One region of the Pantoea sp. F_5 genome, then DNA from elsewhere that is predicted to be linked to it. Evidence: predicted binding sites of a transcription regulator. Region 1 holds the regulator's gene; the other holds the start of a gene.
What was found. The regulator PurR, encoded in region 1, represses purine synthesis genes. The targets are predictions, from matches to a motif close to CANGCAAACGTTTGCNTG.
Positions count from the first base shown of each region.

Region 2: F3I44_RS22065 (NCS2 family protein) is a predicted target of PurR. The motif match lies at 2,381-2,398, and genes of this name have one in related genera.

Region 1 covers NZ_VWUO01000002.1:454,804-459,282, reverse strand. The annotation lists gene F3I44_RS04660 (C40 family peptidase) at 1-550, shown strand, start outside; gene F3I44_RS04655 (YnhF family membrane protein) at 597-686, opposite strand; gene purR (HTH-type transcriptional repressor PurR) at 968-1,993, shown strand; gene punR (DNA-binding transcriptional activator PunR) at 1,990-2,895, opposite strand; gene punC (purine nucleoside transporter PunC) at 3,003-4,205, shown strand.
Region 2 covers NZ_VWUO01000026.1:16,318-20,796, forward strand. The annotation lists gene trmH (tRNA (guanosine(18)-2'-O)-methyltransferase TrmH) at 1-268, shown strand, start outside; gene recG (ATP-dependent DNA helicase RecG) at 265-2,343, shown strand; gene F3I44_RS22065 (NCS2 family protein) at 2,450-3,823, shown strand; gene F3I44_RS22070 (AsmA family protein) at 3,942-4,479, shown strand, end outside.

The sequences.
Region 1 (4,479 bases):
TAAGAAGACCTCGCTTAAAACCGCCCGTATCAGCAAAAATAAAGAAAAAAAACGCTATGGTCATCAGCGCCTGCTGAAAACCGCTGAGGTCACCACCAGCGAACCTGGCACGATTAAAATGAGCAAATCTCACCGTCAGCGCTACCAGAAAGCGCGCGAAACCGCGATGACTAAGCTGATGGGACAGCTGGGTAAACCTTATCTGTGGGGCGGCACCTCACCACATACTGGTTTCGATTGCAGCGGTCTGGTCTGGTATGCCTATAAAGATCTGGTGAAGTTCAAGATCCCGCGTACCGCTAACGAGATGTATCACCTGCGTGACGCTGCGCCAATCAAGCGTGAATCGCTGGAGAAAGGCGATCTGGTCTTCTTCCGCATTAACGGCCGCGGTACTGCGGATCACGTCGGCGTTTACCTGGGCAATGGCAAGTTTATTCAGTCGCCACGTACCGGCAAAGATATTCAGATCAGTGCATTAGGGGAAGACTACTGGCAGCGCCACTATATTGGTGCGCGTCGTGTGATGACGCCGAAAAACATTCGCTGATCAGCACTACAGTTCGAAAAAAGCCGGGATAATCCCGGCTTTTTTATTAGTGCAGAATGGCAGTAAAACTAAAGGCCACAATCATCAGCAGACAGCCGACAGTAGTCATCAAAGCCAGTTTCAAATCAGTACTCATTACCTGCTCCTTAGTCACACACTTTGTAGGGATATGGCATTTTCCCACATGACCTGGTAAAAATCTCGTTTTATCCGTTCAGCCTTGTTAGAATCCCGCCTTTGTTGCGCAACGCGCGCAACCCTGATTCCGTTTGCGCATCTTTTCAGGCGTTTTTTCTCCGCCAGCAGCCTGTTTACCGGCCAGAAAAACCGTATTTTTGCGGAAAATTCCCTGAGAAGACGCAAACGTTTAACATTACGCTTATCATAGAGTTAGGTAAGCAATGGAGTCCGATTTTCATGGCAACAATTAAAGATGTGGCGAAACGCGCTGGCGTCTCAACGACCACCGTTTCGCACGTCATCAATAAAACCCGCTTTGTCGCTGAAGAGACGCGCGAGGCGGTCTGGCAGGCAATTAAAGAATTGCACTACTCGCCGAGCGCTGTCGCGCGCAGCCTGAAAGTAAACCACACCAGGACGCTGGGTCTGCTTGCCACGTCCAGCGAAGCGCCCTATTTCGCTGAAATTATTGAGGCGGTTGAAAATCACTGTTTTGATAAAGGTTATACGCTGATTCTGGGGAATGCGCATAACGACCTGCAAAAACAGCGCGCCTACCTCAGCATGATGGCGCAGAAGCGCGTCGATGGCCTGCTGGTGATGTGCTCTGAGTATCCGGACGATCTGCTGCAGATGCTGGAAGAGAACCGCAATATCCCGATGGTGGTGATGGACTGGGGCGAATCGCGCGCAGACTTCACCGACACGGTCCTGGATAATGCTTTCCAGGGTGGCTATCTGGCGGGACGCTATCTGATTGAACGTGGACACCGTGATATTGGTGCGATTCCCGGTCAGATGGAGCGTAACACCGGCGGCGGACGTCATGCCGGCTTCCTGAAGGCGCTGGAAGAAGCGGGTATTCAGCCACGCGCGGAGTGGATTGTGCAGGGTGACTTTGAGCCGGAGTCGGGCTATCAGGCGATGCAGCAGATCCTGTCGCAAAAGCAGCGCCCGACCGCCGTGTTCTGCGGCGGCGACATCATGGCGATGGGGGCCATTTGCGCCGCCGACGAAATGGGTCTGCGCGTGCCGCAGGATATTTCGGTTATCGGTTATGATAATGTGCGCAACGCACGCTATTTCGCCCCTGCCCTGACCACGGTGCATCAGCCTAAAGCCCAGTTGGGTGAGAAGGCGCTGGATATGCTGCTCGACCGCATTACCAGTAAGCGCGAAGTGTCACAAACGATTGAGGTCCATCCGACGTTGATTGAGCGGCGTTCAGTAGCTGATGGTCCGTTCCGCGACTATCGCCGCTAATCCTCGCTTAACCACTCCTGATTAAGCGTTCGCGCATCACCCAGATAGCTGAGCAACCAGCCTGTCGCCGGTGATGCGCGATCCTCTGCCCAGCTAACGCAACAGGGACTGTCCGGAAATGCCACCGGCAGCGTCAGCTCCACCAGCTCGCCAGTGTCGAGCAGTGGCCTTGCCAGATGACCCGGCACCATCGCCACGCACAAGCCCGCCTGCACGCACTCCAGTCCGGTTTGCCACTCCGGCACCACCAGCCTGCGCTGGTTATCCAGCGTCCATGTCATTCGACGCGGTAGTGCGCGTGATGTATCTTCCAGTACCAGGGACGGCCAGCTACGCAGCGTGTCGTCATCTATCTTGCTCGCCTGCGTCAGAGGATGATCGGGCGCGACCACGCAGCGCCAGTTGAGCGTACCCATATCACGAAACGCAAACCGTCCCCCCACCGGAATCGCCTGCGTGGCACCAATTGCGACTTCCACCCGGCCATCGGCCAGTGCATCCCAGACACCGTTAAACACTTCGTAGCTGATGATCAGTTCCATATCGGGGAAGTGGCGATAGAAATCTTTGGCCAGCTGTCGGGTACGCTGAGGTTTGGCAATACGGTCAACAGCAATGCTGAGCTGCCCGCGCCAGCCGTTGGCCAGCTGCTGACACTGCCGCCGTGTGGCAAGCATTTTTTTGATGACGCTGCGCCCTTCCCGGACAAAATGCTCCCCTGCAGGCGTCAGCACCACTTCACGATGCTGGCGTTCGAACAGCGGCACCGCCAGCCAGTTCTCCAGCTGACGCACTGTATAGCTGATGGCAGAAGGTACCCGATGCAGCTCCTGCGCGGCTGCGCTGAAGCTGCCTCCGCGGGCAACCGCGTCAACGACCTCTAATGCATATTCTGACCACATAATCTGCCTTCAAAAATTTTAACAGCAACCGGCAAATATTACCGTTTCACAGCGGCAAACGCACCTTTTACACTCTGCCGCGTTTATCCTGCAAAAATGAGAATGAGATGCTGTCGAATAAAGGATTTATGCCCTATCTTGCCCTGCTGAGCATGCTCGGCTTTTTAGCCACTGACATGTATCTGCCCGCCTTTGGTGCGATGCAGCAAACATTTAACACCTCGCCTGGTCTGATCAGCGCCAGTATGAGTCTGTTCCTGGCGGGCTTCGCCGTAGGTCAGCTCTTCTGGGGACCGCTTTCCGATCGCATCGGCCGTAAACCCGTACTGCTGGCCGGACTGGCCATGTTTGGCGTCGGCTGTGCGGGCATGTTGTGGGTGAATGATATTGCTCTGATGCTGACGCTGCGCTTTGTGCAGGCGATAGGCGTCTGTGCTGCGGCCGTGAGCTGGCAGGCGCTGGTAGTGGATCGCTACCCCGCCGCGCGCGCCAACAAAGTCTTTGCAACGATTATGCCGCTGGTTGCGCTCTCCCCGGCGCTGGCCCCGTTGCTGGGTGCCTGGCTGATCGGCCATTTCCACTGGCGTTCGATTTTCCTGGTGCTGACGCTGATTGCGGTGGCGTTGATTCTGACCACGCTGCGTTTGCCCACAGTACGCCCGGAAGCACGTGAAAAAGGAGCACAGCCCGGCTTCCTCACTCTGTTGAAATCCCGGGTCTACAGCGGCAACGTGCTGATCTACTCCGCCTGTTCTGCCAGTTTTTTTGCCTGGCTGACCGGCTCGCCGTTCATTCTGGCGGATCTGGGCCTTTCGCCCGCCGATATCGGCCTGAGTTATGTGCCCCAGACGCTCGCCTTTTTGATTGGCGGATTCGGCTGTCGCGCCATGCTCAACCGCTTTCATGGCGCTCAGCTGTTACCGTGGCTGCTGGGCATTTACAGCCTGAGCATTCTGGCGCTGTTTGCCGTAGCACTGTCAGGCAACAGCATGCTGGTGAGCCTGATGGTGCCGTTCTGTGGGATGGCGCTGGCTAACGGCGCAATTTATCCGATTGTGGTTTCCAGTGCGCTGACGCCCTTCCCGCACGCCACCGGTAAAGCAGCCGCATTGCAGAACACCTTACAACTCGGACTCTGCTTTGCTGCAAGCCTGGCAGTCTCTGCCGGATTAACCCAGGCGCTGTTTACCACTACGCTGATAATGACGGTAACGATTCTGCTGGCGCTACTCGGTTACGCTCTGCAGCGTACCGCAAGCGCACAAACTGTTGTTGCCTCTCCGCAACCTGCCTGCCAGGATAATCACTGATACACTGACTTTTTCGTTAGCCTCCTAACAATAAGTCATTGAATATTGACCCGCGTGAGCATATACTCATTCGGGTCAACAAATCTGTAATAAATCAACAATATAATAACGTAATAATCTGATTGGTACCCTGTTGCCGGGACGGTATTTGCGCGCGTTATTCTTACCCTGACCGACCTGCTGCAGGCTATTGCAGTCCTCTGTATCACACAGTCAACCGTTGTGCGGAGTCATCCGTACCGTTTCTCAATGCCTGACGAAATTGACTACTCTT
Region 2 (4,479 bases), on a different contig from region 1:
GGTGCAGTCACTGAATGTTTCGGTTGCCTGTGCGCTGATCCTCTATGAAGCGCAGCGGCAGCGGCAGAATGCCGGTTTTTACCTGCGCGATTACAGCCTGCTGGATGATGATGAGCAGCAACGCCTGCTGTTTGAAGGCGGATTCCCGGTGCTGGCGCGGGTCGCGAAGCAGAAAGGTTTACCCTATCCGCGCATCAATGCCCAGGGCGAAGTCGACGCCGATCCCAGCTGGTGGGCAACCATGCAATCGACCGGTAAAAAAAGATGAAAGGCCGTCTGCTGGATGCCATCCCGCTCAGTACCCTGACCGGCGTCGGTGCCAGCCAGGCGGCAAAACTGGCCAAAATTGACCTGCACACCATTCAGGATCTCCTGCTTCATCTCCCGCTACGCTACGAAGATCGTACCCAGCTTTATGCCATTGACGATCTGCTGCCCGGTATCTGGGCCACCGTAGAAGGCGAAGTGCTGCACACAGACATCACCTTTGGTCGCCGCCGGATGATGGTGTGCCAGATCAGCGATGGCAGTGGTGTCCTGACCATGCGCTTCTTCAACTTCAATGCCGGGATGAAGAACAACCTGTCGCCGGGCCGGCGCGTCACCGCTTATGGCGAGATTAAGCGCGGTCAGCGCGGCGCTGAGATCATTCATCCCGAATACCGCATCCAGGGCGAACAGAGCAATGTAGCGCTGGAAGAGACCTTAACACCGGTTTATCCCACCACTGAAGGCATCCGACAGGCCACGCTGCGTAATCTTACCGATCAGGCGCTGACGCTGCTGGAGAGCTGCCCGATTGCCGAGCTGCTGCCGAAGGAACTGAGCGGCGGCTTGATCAGCCTGCCTGATGCACTGCGCACACTGCATCGTCCGCCGCCCGATCTCCGGCTCAGTGAGCTGGAGAGTGGCCGTCATCCGGCGCAACGCAGGTTAATTCTGGAAGAGCTGCTGGCGCATAACCTCAGCATGCTGGCGGTACGCGCCGGTGCTCAGCGCTATTACGCGTTACCGATGCCGCCGCGACACAACCTTAGCGATCAGCTGCTGGCCGCGCTGCCCTTCTCACCGACCAATGCGCAGAAACGCGTGGTGGCGGAGATAGAGAAAGATCTGGCCAACGATTTCCCAATGATGCGGCTGGTGCAGGGCGACGTCGGCTCGGGTAAAACGCTGGTAGCCGCGCTCTCTGCGCTGAATGTTATCGCCCATGGCAAACAGGTTGCGCTAATGGCACCGACCGAACTGCTGGCGGAACAGCACGCCAGTAACTTCCGTCAGTGGTTTGCGCCGCTGGGCATAGAAGTGGGCTGGCTGGCCGGAAAACAGAAAGGCAAAGCCCGCCAGGCACAGCAGGAAGCAATAGCCAGCGGCCAGGTGGCGATGGTAGTCGGCACACACGCGCTGTTTCAGGAGCAGGTGCAGTTCAAGGGTCTGGCGCTGGTCATTATTGATGAGCAGCACCGGTTCGGCGTCCACCAGCGACTGGCTTTGTGGGAAAAAGGCGAGGAACAGGGTTTCCATCCGCATCAGCTGATCATGACCGCCACACCCATTCCGCGCACCCTGGCGATGACGGCTTATGCCGATCTGGATACCTCAACTATCGATGAGCTGCCACCGGGACGTACACCGGTGACCACCGTCGCCATCCCCGATACGCGACGCGATGAGATTGTAGCGCGGGTTGAGCATGCCTGCCGCGAGGGACGTCAGGCCTACTGGGTCTGCACCCTGATTGAAGAGTCCGAATTGCTGGAAGCGCAAGCGGCAGAAGCCAGCTGGGAATCCCTGAAAATGGCGCTTCCCGACTTGAACATCGGACTGGTACATGGCCGGATGAAGCCCGCGGAAAAGCAGGCGGTGATGCAGGCCTTTAAAGCGAATGAGCTGCAGCTGCTGGTGGCGACGACAGTCATAGAGGTCGGCGTTGACGTGCCGAATGCCAGCCTGATGATTATCGAAAACCCGGAGCGGTTAGGGCTGGCGCAGCTGCATCAGCTGCGTGGCCGTGTAGGTCGTGGTGCTGTAGCATCGCACTGTGTGCTGCTCTATAAAGCGCCGCTGAGCAAGACGGCGCAGAAGCGTCTTCAGGTGCTGCGCGACAGCAATGATGGCTTTGTCATTGCTCAGTTCGATCTTGAGATTCGCGGTCCGGGTGAACTGCTGGGCACGCGTCAGACCGGCAACGCTGAATTCAAAGTAGCCGACCTGCTACGTGATGCCGCGATGGTGCCGGAAGTTCAGCGCGTGGCGCGCCACATCCACCAGCACTATCCCGAGCAGGCCAGCGCCCTGATTGAACGCTGGCTGCCAGAGAACACCCGCTATACCAACGTCTGAGTGCGTTCCATTCTGGTACGGCCTTTTTTATCCTCACCGGGCAAACGATTGCTTTTAGCCTGCGGATGATTACAATCGCCACACTATTTTTTGGGAAGAACAGAAGATGTCCACCACTCCTCAGCCAGACCAGCCTTCCGCCACGAAAAGTGAACTGATTTATCGTCTTGAAGATCGTCCCCCCCTGCCGCAAACGCTGTTTGCCGCCGGTCAGCACCTGCTGGCAATGTTTGTCGCGGTTATTACGCCTGCGATTCTGATTTGTCAGGCGCTGGGCCTGCCTGCAGAAGATACCCGGCACGTGATCAGTATGTCGCTGTTTGCATCGGGCGTGGCATCACTGCTGCAAATCAAAACCTGGGGACCTGTAGGTTCGGGCCTGTTGTCGATTCAGGGCACCAGCTTTAACTTCGTAACGCCTCTGATTATGGGCGGGATGGCGCTGAAAAATGGCGGTGCTGATGTGCCCACCATGATGGCGGCACTGTTTGGCACGCTGATGGTAGCCTCCTGTACCGAAATGGTGCTGTCGCGCGTATTGCATCTGGCGCGCCGGATCATTACCCCGCTGGTTTCCGGTATCGTGGTGATGATTATTGGCCTGTCGCTGATTCAGGTCGGCCTGACCTCCATTGGCGGCGGTTTCAGTGCGATGAGCGACCATACCTTTGGCGCGCCGAAAAATCTGATGCTGGCCGGTGCCGTGCTGCTGGTGATCGTGCTGCTGAACCGACAGAAGAATCCCTACCTGCGCGTCGCCTCCCTGGTGATTGCCATGGCGGTGGGCTATCTGCTGGCCTGGGCGATGGGCATGCTGCCTGCGACAGGTATTCCTGCCGATCAGCCGTTAATCATGGTGCCAACTCCGCTCTACTACGGACTGGGCTTTGACTGGAATCTGCTTATCCCGCTGATGCTGGTATTTATGGTCACCTCTCTGGAGACCATCGGCGATATTACCGCCACCTCGGATGTTTCAGAGCAGCCGGTGAGCGGTCCACTCTATATGAAACGCCTGAAAGGTGGCGTGCTGGCGAATGGTCTTAACTCCTTTGTCTCCGCGCTGTTTAATACCTTCCCTAACTCCTGCTTCGGTCAGAACAATGGCGTCATTCAGTTAACCGGCGTGGCCAGCCGCTACGTGGGCTTTGTTGTCGCGCTGATGCTGATTGTGCTGGGGCTGTTCCCGGCGGTCAGCGGTCTGGTTCAGCTCATTCCTGAGCCGGTGCTCGGCGGCGCAACCATTGTGATGTTCGGCACCATCGCCGCCTCGGGCGTTCGCATCGTGTCACGCGAGCCGCTTAACCGTCGCGCCATCATGATCATCGCGCTGTCGCTGGCGGTGGGGCTGGGTGTTTCTCAGCAACCGCTGATCCTGCAGTTTGCGCCCGAGTGGCTGAAAACCCTGCTCTCTTCCGGCATTGCGGCAGGTGGCATTACCGCCATCGTGCTCAACCTGATTTTTCCGCAAGAGAAGTAAGTCCACAGGCAGGCTTCGGCCTGCCTGCTAATTATTCGGATTTACATCCAGGCTGTTGAGCTGTAACGGTAATTCAGGCATAACAACCTCTCACCGGATTTAACTCGGGAAGGATGCGATGAAATTTATTGGAAAGTTTTTCCTCACCTTACTTTTGCTGCTGCTTTTCATCCTTGTGGTGATCTATGTGTTGCTGCAGACCCAGTGGGGTGCAGGCTGGTTTAGCCGTTGGGTGAGCGACAAAACTGAATGGCATCTCTCCCTGAGTAAAATTGAACACAATTTCTCTTCTCCCTCTCATATCATTCTGGATGACTTCAGCTTTGGTCATGATGGGCAGCCTGCGGTTCTGGTAGCGAAACGGGTCGATCTCGGTCTGGCTCTGATTCAGTTCAGCGATCCACTGCATTTCAGCAGCCTTGAATTGCGCGACGGGGAAGTGAATCTGGCCAATCTGACGCCAGGCAGTGCGCTACCCATTCAGGCCGACCGGCTGCAGCTCAATAACATGCGTATCGACAGCCCTGACAGCGCGTTACCGCTGTTTGCTCAGCAGGTTAATGGTGGCATTCTGCCGTGGAAACCCACAGCCCTCGATATGCTGGGTCGCGATGCCCGCTTCCAGATGAGTGCAGGCAGCATGACGCTGAATAAGG